Regions from separate parts of the Citrobacter sp. KH_055_1 genome, predicted to be linked through region 3. Evidence: predicted binding sites of a transcription regulator. Region 3 holds the regulator's gene; each other region holds the start of a gene.
The links. The regulator CRP, encoded in region 3, controls carbon source genes, mostly activating them, when cyclic AMP is high. The targets are predictions, from matches to a motif close to ATGTGANNNNNNTCACAT.
Positions count from the first base shown of each region.

Region 1: the regulator CRP is predicted to act here: its motif matches at 1,207-1,224, upstream of focA (formate transporter FocA).
Region 2: the regulator CRP is predicted to act here: its motif matches at 1,406-1,423, upstream of AC3ITF_RS13235 (arabinose ABC transporter substrate-binding protein).

Region 1 is NZ_CM174473.1:3,098,054-3,101,336, reverse strand. It holds gene pflB (formate C-acetyltransferase) at 1-231, opposite strand, end outside; gene focA (formate transporter FocA) at 291-1,148, opposite strand; gene ycaO (30S ribosomal protein S12 methylthiotransferase accessory factor YcaO) at 1,554-3,283, opposite strand, start outside.
Region 2 is NZ_CM174473.1:2,811,134-2,814,416, forward strand. It holds gene araG (L-arabinose ABC transporter ATP-binding protein AraG) at 1-157, opposite strand, end outside; gene AC3ITF_RS13235 (arabinose ABC transporter substrate-binding protein) at 272-1,261, opposite strand; gene AC3ITF_RS13240 (DJ-1/PfpI family protein) at 1,578-2,135, opposite strand; gene AC3ITF_RS13245 (non-heme ferritin-like protein) at 2,637-3,140, shown strand; gene AC3ITF_RS13250 (DUF2766 family protein) at 3,221-3,283, opposite strand, start outside.
Region 3 is NZ_CM174473.1:355,444-358,726, reverse strand. It holds gene AC3ITF_RS01700 (phosphoribulokinase) at 1-747, shown strand, start outside; gene AC3ITF_RS01695 (OsmC family protein) at 820-1,224, opposite strand; gene crp (cAMP-activated global transcriptional regulator CRP) at 1,534-2,166, shown strand; gene AC3ITF_RS01685 (YccS/YhfK family putative transporter) at 2,218-3,283, shown strand, end outside.

The DNA.
Region 1 (3,283 bases), 2.0 Mb from region 3:
GGAGGTGTCAAAGTCAACAGGCGCGTGAGTACGGTTTTCCTGTTTAACGCCTTCCATCACGCTGTCCCACAGCTTGGTGGTCGCGTCAGTTGCGCCAGCCAGGAAGGACTCGTCACCCTCATACGGAGTGTAGTTTTTCTGAATGAAGTCACGGACGTTTACTTCATTCTGCCAATCACCTTTGGTAAAACCTTCCCAGGCTGTGGCTAACTTTTCATTAAGCTCGGACATGTAACACCTACCTTCTTAAGTGGATTTTTTATTTACTACGTGTAATGGGCATCAACAAATTAGTGATGATCGTTACCACGTAGGTAAATGACCCAGTATGTCAACCCGACTAACAAACCGCCGCCGATAATGTTACCGATCGTAACCGGAATCAGGTTATCGGTGATGAAATTCATCACGGTCAGGTGTGAAAAATTCTCCGGAGAAGAACCGACAGCGGTCCAGAATTCCGGTGTGGCGAAATCGCGTATTACGATACCCATAGGGATCATAAACATGTTTGCGATACTGTGCTCAAAACCGCTGGCAACAAACATTGCGACCGGCAATACCATGATAAACGCTTTGTCCATCAGGCTACGGCCTGAGTAGCTCATCCATACGGCCAGGCACACCATCAGGTTTGCCAGAATACCGAGGCTGACGGCTTCAACAAAGGTGTGATGCACTTTGTGATCGGCGGTTTGCAGGACATTTAGCCCCCATGCGCCGTTAGCGGTCATATATTCGCCGGAAAGCCACATCAGTAGCACAAAGAGCAAGCAACCTACCAGGTTGCCAACATAAACGTTGAGCCAGTTTTTTGCCAGTTGGCCCCAGGTAATACGTCCACTGGCCTTAGCGACAACAATCAGTACGGTTGAAGTAAAGAGGTCAGCGCCGCAGACAACACAAAGAATCAGTCCCAGGGAAAAGCAGATACCACCGATCAACTTGGCCATACCGAAAGGCATTGTTCCAGTACCGGTCGTGGCGGTGATATAGAAAACAAAGGCAATTGAAATGAACACACCGGCAGTAATTGCCAGATAGAACGTCTTAAGCGGATGTTTCGTTGCTTTATAGACGCCTGCTTCTTCGGCAACTTTGGCCATAGCAGCAGGAAGTATAAGATCAAAAGGGTTGTCAGCTTTCACACTAACTCTCTCTTTATTAAGTCGGCGACGAGATACTAACAAAGCATTATAGATGAGAATTTGATATAGATCATATCTCGCCTGGCTTATAGGCCCGCAAGACGCATGGTTTTTATGCGATTACGGAGTAACTTTTTGATTATTATAGTAAAAATAAATTTTAAAAATTATAAAGTGAGTTGAATTTTTTCCTTTCGCCTCCCGTTGAGCGGTTAATTAAAATGGAGTAATTGAGATAAAATGCAACACTATCAAGCTATTTTTTTTAATATCAACTACTAATTTTTAACCTTGTTTTTACATTTATTTTTGATTAAGCAAAAATAAAAAAAACGGGGCACAAAATGCGCCCCGTAATATAGCGTAGTCAATTGTTGAAGCCTACTCAGAGCAGGCTAATTGCCATTATTTTGACCAGTATGCTGCTTTTGCACGCTGCAGTTTTTCATAGGCTTTCAGCAGAGACTGATGCGCCGGGAAAGCCTGCAGATCGCTATCGACGGACTGGAGGCCATAAAACGGCGCTTCTCCGCTTAATGCCGCACTCGCCGCTTCAACCGCATCGGCACCGTACATACGGACAAAAGCGTTCAGATACTGCAGCGGCTGGCGATCGTCTTCCTGCGACAACAGCAGCAGCGTTTGCAGGCAACGGTAGTAGTTGGCGCGTTCGGCGCTAAAGACCGATGCGTTAAACTCCATTGTCCATTCGGTCCAAATCAGTGCCTGCTCCAGGTCACCGCCGGCCAATGCCAGCATCACTTTCAGCTCACCAATACGCAGCGTAGACCAGCCGTTGTCTGAACCTGTTGCCAGACCCAGCAGCTCACGTACGCGGGTAAAGTCGTCAAAACCTTCTTCATCCAGTTGTTCGAGCAGGCTGAGATAGTCTTCTTTATCCCACTCGCTGCCCGGCAGAGAAAGAATGGTTTCACGCAGATGTGTGCCCATACCGTTGTTCGCTAACCACAGATCTTCAGCCGGATAGATATCGGACATCCCCGGAACGATGATGCGGCAGGCGTACACGCCCAGATGCTCGTAATCAGCGATATACACTTCTTTATCTTCGGTTTTGAAGATAGCCATCAGGGTGGCGAACTCTTCTTCCGTAGTGCCGGAGAAATTCCAGTCAACGAACGGATAATCGGCATCTTGCTTGAACAAATCCCAGGAGATCAGGCCGCTGGAATCGATGAAGTGGGTTTCGAGGTTGGTATGCTCAGCCACTTCTTCATCATCAAAGGTCGGGGGCATAAAGACATCAAGATCTTTCAGACCGCGGCCCTGCAACAGTTCAGTGACGGTACGCTCCAGTGCCACGCCGAAGTCCGGGTGGGCGCCAAATGACGCAAAGCAGGTCCCGTTAGCCGGGTTAAACAGTACTACACAGATAACCGGGTATTTGCCGCCCAGCGAGCCGTCATAGGCGAAAATTGGGAACCCTTCGGCTTCCAGTTTGGCGATGGACTCGACCACAGCCGGGTAACGCGCCAGCACGTCGGCTGGGATTTCCGGCAGACTGATGCTTTCTGCGATAATGCGGTTCTTCACATAACGTTCAAAGACTTCAGAAAGCCCCTGAACGCGTGCTTCATTTGGGGTGTTACCGGCAGACATTCCGTTGGAAACGTACAGGTTGCCAATGATATTCATCGGAATGTACACGGTTTGGTTATCAGACTGGCGGGTAAACGGCAGACCGCAAACGCCGCGTTCTTCATTGCCTGACTGCAGGTCGATCAGCATGCTGCCGGTCAGTTCATTTTCCGGATCGTAGAACGCGCGCAGACGGGCATCCAACAGACCTTCTGGAACGTCATCCTCTTCGGTTAACGGGAACCATTTTTCGTTCGGATAATGCACGAATGGACCGTTAGCGACAGTTTCACCCAGCCAGAAATCGGCAAAAAAGTAGTTGGTGGACAGACGCTCAAAATATTCGCCCAGCGCGGAAGCCAGCGCCGCTTTTTTCGTCGCGCCTTTACCGTTGGTGAAACACAGTGCGCACTCTTTATCGCGAATATGCACAGACCAAACGTTAGGAACGGGGTTTAACCATGAGGCTTCTTCAATCTGGAAACCAAGGTCGAGTAATTTTTGCTGGAAGCGGGCGATGGAATCTTCCAGCGCGG
Region 2 (3,283 bases), 2.3 Mb from region 3:
GAATTTTTAATAATGTTGATTTCCCGGCGCCATTTTCACCCATCAGTGCATGCACCTGACCGGCATAGCAGTCAAAGCTAATATCCGTTAGCGCCTTAACGCCAGGGAAGGTTTTGCCAATGCCGCGAAATGAGAGATACGGGGTAGACTGTTGCATAACGTCTCCGTGAATCTAATCTGTTGCCGGATAGCGGCGTTGCCTTATCCGGCCTACTGAGGGCGTAATGTGTTGGCCGGATAAGAGACATTTTGTCTTATCCGGCATGACGTATTACTTGCCGCCTAACCCTTTTTTCGCCAGCTCTTCTTTGAAGTTATCGCGGGTGATCAGCACCACATCTGTCACTTCAGTAAATGCCGGCGGCTCAGCCCCTTTGGTCACCCAGTTGTAAAGCATTTCACTGGATTTATAGCCGTGTACGTCCGGGCTTGGCAGCAGTGAGCCGTAGAAGCCGGTCGCTTCACCTTTAGACAGTTCGCTAATCGCATCGACGCCGTTGATGCCGATACCAATCACGTTTGGTGCTTTAAAGCCCTGCCCTTCGGTCGCACGCACGCCACCCAGCACGGTGTTGTCATTCATGCCGACAATCAACCAGTGTTTAACTTCAGGATGCTGAACCAGCATGGAGTTCGCGGCGTCGAATGCGCCGGGGATATCGTTAGATTTGGTCGGAACCTGATAGATCTGTTTTTCCGGGAAGCCAGCCGCTTTGAGCGCGTCCATTGAACCGGACGTACGACGACGCGCGGTATCAAGTTCGTTGGCGGTTATCGCCATCACGGCAGAAGATTTCACATCCCAGCCGCGTTTTTGCATTTCTTTGTACAATTCCTCGCCCTGACGCTCACCAATTTTAGTGGCCGCCATCATCACCAGCGGCACGGTGTCCATCGGCTTACCTTTGGCGTTGGCAAACTGGTCATCGACAGCGATCACTTTCATGTCATAGCCACGCGCCTTTGCCATAATCGCAGGCCCGAGCTTGGGATCCGGCGTACAAATAACAAAGCCTTTTGCGCCACTTGCCGCAAGGCTGTCGATGGCATTCAGGGTTTTCTCACCATCCGGGACGGCAATCTTAATCACTTCAAAACCAAGGTCTTTACCGGCTTTATCCGCAAATTTCCATTCAGTCTGGAACCAGGGTTCTTCCGGCTGCTTGACCAGGAAACCGAGCTTCATGGATTCAGCGATAGCGGATTGTGACATAACGGCAGCCAAACCGATGGCCGCCAGCGCTTTAGTGAATTTGTGCATGGTTAACTCCAGCTTTAACGTTCTTTTATGTAGGGTAAAATCAGACGATTTTTTGTAATTCGGACGTAAAACAAGGCATTACCTTTTATTGATAAGATCAATGCCAGTGCTGAGAGTAGTTGTAGCGGGAAATTGATTCTCCATAAGAGAGCGGCATCACACCACAGAATTACAGTAATTGCGTACATAAATTCAGTGGGAAATGACATAAAAAAACGCGGTTTTTTTGGTGGGAAAAATGAGGTGTAGCAGATTAATCCATAACGTCAGTCAGTGAATCCTTGTTCCCGAATGCACACATTCGGGAACGCAATGATTACCAGGGGTAATAAATATGTTCGGCATGGTCGCGAACAGGGGCATCATCTTCCAGCAGACGAGCAGAAACGGCAAAAGCAAAATCAAAAATATGACCTAAGCCTTTGCCGCTGATCAGATTGCCATCTTCGACTACCGGCGCGTCGATGTATTCACCCTCCGTGACGTTTTGCCACAAATCCCCTGAGCACACGTAGCGACGGCCCTTCAGCAGGCCGTTGCCTCCCAGAACCCGGGCGGCGGCCGAGCACACCGGACAAATCAGTTTTCCGGCGGCATCATGACGCGCAATAAACTGGACAACCGCATCGCTGGCGGCAAGATTCACGCTGCCCTGCGGCCCACCGGGTAACACGACGGCGTCATACATCGTCTCCAGGCGGGCAGCCAGGGTGCTGTCAGTGACCATCGGAATATCGTGATAGCTCACTACCGCACGGGACTCGGCGCAGGCCAGCGTCTCAACATCAATATGCAGACGGCGAAGAATATCGATGGTGACAATGGCTTCAGCCTCTTCAAAACCGGGTGCCAGCAGCACCGCGACCTTTTTCATACTTAACTCCTCGATTTATCCACATCAATCAAACCATAAATATCGAATTATTAATGTCATTTGATTAATGAAATTCAGTAAAATTGATCAGGCGCAAAAAAAACGTCAAATATTGAGAACTCGCACCGAGGATACCTTGTCGGAAAATTTAATTTTGTGATATGAAACGCCATTTCATTATCTTTATTTAACTTTAACAACTTTAAAATCAGTTCGTTACATTCACTCCCGCTATACATCAAAATATTAAGAGCAAGAATATTCTTATAACAATATGTAAAAAAACATAAATACGAAGATTTAAGGATTTTCTTATGCGTGAGCAGGCGCTATGCTTATTTTCGATCGGCATAGAATTGCCTCAGTGATCATATAAAGGACCGGCAGAACGGATTTATTCTGCTAACAGTATTACGTGTACGTAGATGTAAAGTGCAACGGCAGCCCGTTGTACTGACGTGAGTAACGTACATTTTCCTTTCTGGAAATAAGGATATTGATATGGCTGCAGTTGGAATTGTTCACAAACTCAACACCCAAATGAATCTTGAGTTTTATGCATCAAACCTCTACCTTCACCTTAGTGAATGGTGCTACGAGCACAGTCTGACTGGCACAGCAACGTTTCTGCGTACGCAGGCACAGAGCAACGTCACGCAAATGATGCGCGTGTTTAATTTTATGAAAAGCGCGGGTGCCAACCCCATTGTCAAAGCCATCGACGTGCCAGGCGATGAGTTGACATCTCTTGAAGACTTATTTCAAAAAACGCTGGATGAATATCAACAGCGAGCCAACACACTGTCACGCTTAACAAATGAAGCAGAAGCATTGAACGATGTGCCAACCGTTGATTTTCTTCACGATCTGGAAAAAGAGCAGCAGCAGGATGGTGTGCTGTTGCAAACGATTCTTGATGAGGTTCGTAGCGCCAAACGCGCCGGACTGTGTATGGCGCAAACGGATAAGCATCTGCTAAACGTCGTTAACCACCAGCATCACTGATACTCGGCACTACCCTGTCAGCGCCTCTGTATCCAAGAGGCGCAAAAAAACCTTTCTAAAACCTGAAACAACGGTTTATTTTAGTGAGACTCACTTTGCGGCGTGAACTTCAGTTCGATCAACGCAACGGCTTTTTGAATAGC
Region 3 (3,283 bases):
GACAGTTTTCACCGCTATACCCGTCCGGAGATGGACATGGCGATCCGCAAAGCGCGCGACGCCGGGCGACACATCAGTTACTTCGGCCCCGAAGCCAACGACTTCGGCCTGCTGGAACAAACCTTCAGCGAATACGGCCAGACCGGCAAAGGCCAGTCACGAAAATATCTGCACACCTACGATGAAGCCGTACCGTGGAATCAGGTTCCGGGAACGTTTACCCCGTGGCAGCCGCTGCCTGAACCCACAGACGTCTTATTCTATGAAGGCCTGCACGGTGGCGTGGTGACGCCGCAGCAAAACGTGGCGCGGCATGTTGATCTGCTGGTCGGCGTGGTACCGATCGTCAATCTGGAGTGGATCCAGAAGCTGACCCGCGACACCAGCGAGCGCGGTCACTCCCGCGAGGCGGTAATGGATTCGGTGGTACGTTCAATGGACGACTACATTAATTACATCACCCCGCAGTTTTCCCGTACGCATATTAACTTCCAGCGTGTACCGACCGTCGACACCTCCAATCCTTTTGCCGCCAAAAGCATTCCGTCACTGGATGAAAGCTTTGTAGTGATTCATTTTCGTAATCTGGAAGGCATCGACTTCCCGTGGCTGCTGGCGATGCTGCAGGGCTCATTCATTTCCCATATCAATACATTAGTGGTGCCGGGCGGCAAGATGGGGCTGGCGATGGAATTGATTATGCTGCCGCTGGTCCAGCGACTGATGGAAGGCAAAAAAATCGAGTAAAGCGTGGGAAGTGCCCGATGGCGTTACGCTTATCGGGCCTACAAATCAACATCATCCATCCGGCATCAGGGATTACGCGGCAATCACTTCATAGGAATGGGTAATATTCACCGCTTTTTCCAGCATCAGCGCCACGGAGCAGTATTTTTCCGCGGAGAGATCGACGGCGCGAGACACCGAAGCGTCTTTCAGATCGTTGCCGGTAACGATGAAATGCAGATTAATATGGGTAAACAGACGCGGCGCTTCTTCACGACGCTCGGAAGTGAGCTTCACTTCGCAGTTGGTCACATCCTGACGACCCTTTTGCAGGATCGACACCACATCAATGGCGCTACAGCCACCCGCAGCCATGAGTACCATTTCCATCGGGCTCGGCGCTTTATCACCGGAGTTACCGTCCATCAAGATTTGGTGGCCTGAGGCGGACTCACCGAGGAAGGTTAACCCCTCAACCCACTTTACACGCGCTTGCATATTTCGTAACTCCAATGTTTCAATTTTCCTGACAGATTACGCGTACATAACAATTCTCGCAACGGAAGGCGACCTGAGTCATGCTGAAGCGAGACACCAGGAGACACACGGCGAAAGCTATGCTAAAACAGTCAGGATGCTACAGTAATACATTGACGTACTGCATGTATGCAGAGGACATCACATTACAGGCTGCAGTTCACTTTTTAGCAGCCCCTTTCCCAGGTAGCGGGAAGCATATTTTTGCAACCCCAGAGGCAGCGTCGTGTTCTGACTCTGGAGACAGCTTATAACAGAGGATAACCGCGCATGGTGCTTGGCAAACCGCAAACAGACCCGACTCTCGAATGGTTCTTGTCTCATTGCCATATTCATAAGTACCCATCGAAGAGCACGCTGATTCACCAGGGTGAAAAAGCGGAAACGTTGTATTACATCGTTAAAGGCTCAGTGGCAGTGCTGATCAAAGATGAAGAAGGGAAAGAAATGATCCTCTCTTATCTGAATCAGGGCGATTTCATTGGTGAATTAGGCCTGTTTGAAGAAGGCCAGGAACGTAGCGCCTGGGTACGTGCCAAAACCGCATGTGAAGTTGCTGAAATTTCATACAAAAAATTTCGTCAATTAATCCAGGTTAACCCGGATATTCTGATGCGCCTGTCTTCTCAGATGGCTCGTCGCCTGCAGGTAACGTCCGAAAAAGTAGGCAACCTGGCCTTCCTGGATGTCACCGGTCGTATCGCCCAGACCCTGTTGAACCTGGCGAAACAACCTGACGCGATGACCCACCCGGACGGCATGCAGATCAAAATCACCCGTCAGGAAATTGGCCAGATCGTTGGCTGCTCCCGTGAAACCGTTGGTCGTATCCTGAAAATGCTGGAAGATCAGAACCTGATCTCCGCGCACGGTAAGACCATCGTCGTCTACGGCACGCGTTAACCTCGTCGAAATGGCGCGTTACCTGGTAATGCGCCATTTTTGTTTGCACCGATGTGGCGAAGACTGATTTATCACCCCGAGATCAACTACGCACTACGACAAACGCTGGTGCTGTGTTTACCCGTGGCTGTCGGTCTTATCATCGGTCAGCTTCATCTGGGACTGCTATTCTCCCTCGTCCCCGCCTGCTGCAACATTGCCGGTCTTGATACCCCGCATAAGCGATTTTTTAAACGCTTAGTTATTGGCGCGTCACTGTTTGCCGGATGTAGCCTGATCATGCAGCTATTGCTGGCAGAAAGCATTGCGCTCCCGCTGATCCTTACCGGCCTGACGCTGGTTCTCGGCGTGACCGCCGAGTTAAGCCCGCTGCATGCACGACTGCTGCCCGCCTCACTGATTGCGGCAATTTTCACGCTAAGCCTGGCTGGCAACATGCCGGTCTGGGAACCGCTGCTGATCTATGCGCTGGGAACTTTGTGGTACGGCGCGTTCAACTGGTTCTGGTTCTGGCTGTGGCGTGAGCAGCCGCTGCGCGAATCGCTCAGCCTGTTATATCGCGAACTGGCCGATTACTGTGAAGCGAAATACAGCCTGCTAACCCAGCACGTCGATCCCGAAAAAGCGCTGCCCCCGCTGCTGGTTCGCCAGCAAAAAGCGGTGGATCTGATCACCCAGTGCTATCAGCAAATGCATATGCTGTCGGCGCATCACAACAACGAGTACAAACGCCTGCTACGGGCCTTTCAGGAGGCGCTGGATTTGCAGGAGCATATTTCCGTCAGCCTGCATCAACCAGAAGAGGTGCAGAAGCTGGTCGAACGCAGTCATGCAGAACAGGTGATTCGCTGGAATGCGCGCACCGTCGCCGACCGGTTACGCGTACTGGCAGATGACATTCTGTATCACCGCTTACCAACACGCTTTTCGATGGAAAAACAGATTGGCACGCTGGAGAAAATTGCCAACCAGCACCCGGAAAACCCGGTCGGGCAGTTTTGCTACTGGCACTTTAGCCGCATTGCCCGCGTGCTACGCACCCAGCGTCCGCTGTATGCCCGAGATTTAATGGCCGACAAACAGCGCCGCCTGCCGTTACTCCCGGCCCTGAAAAACT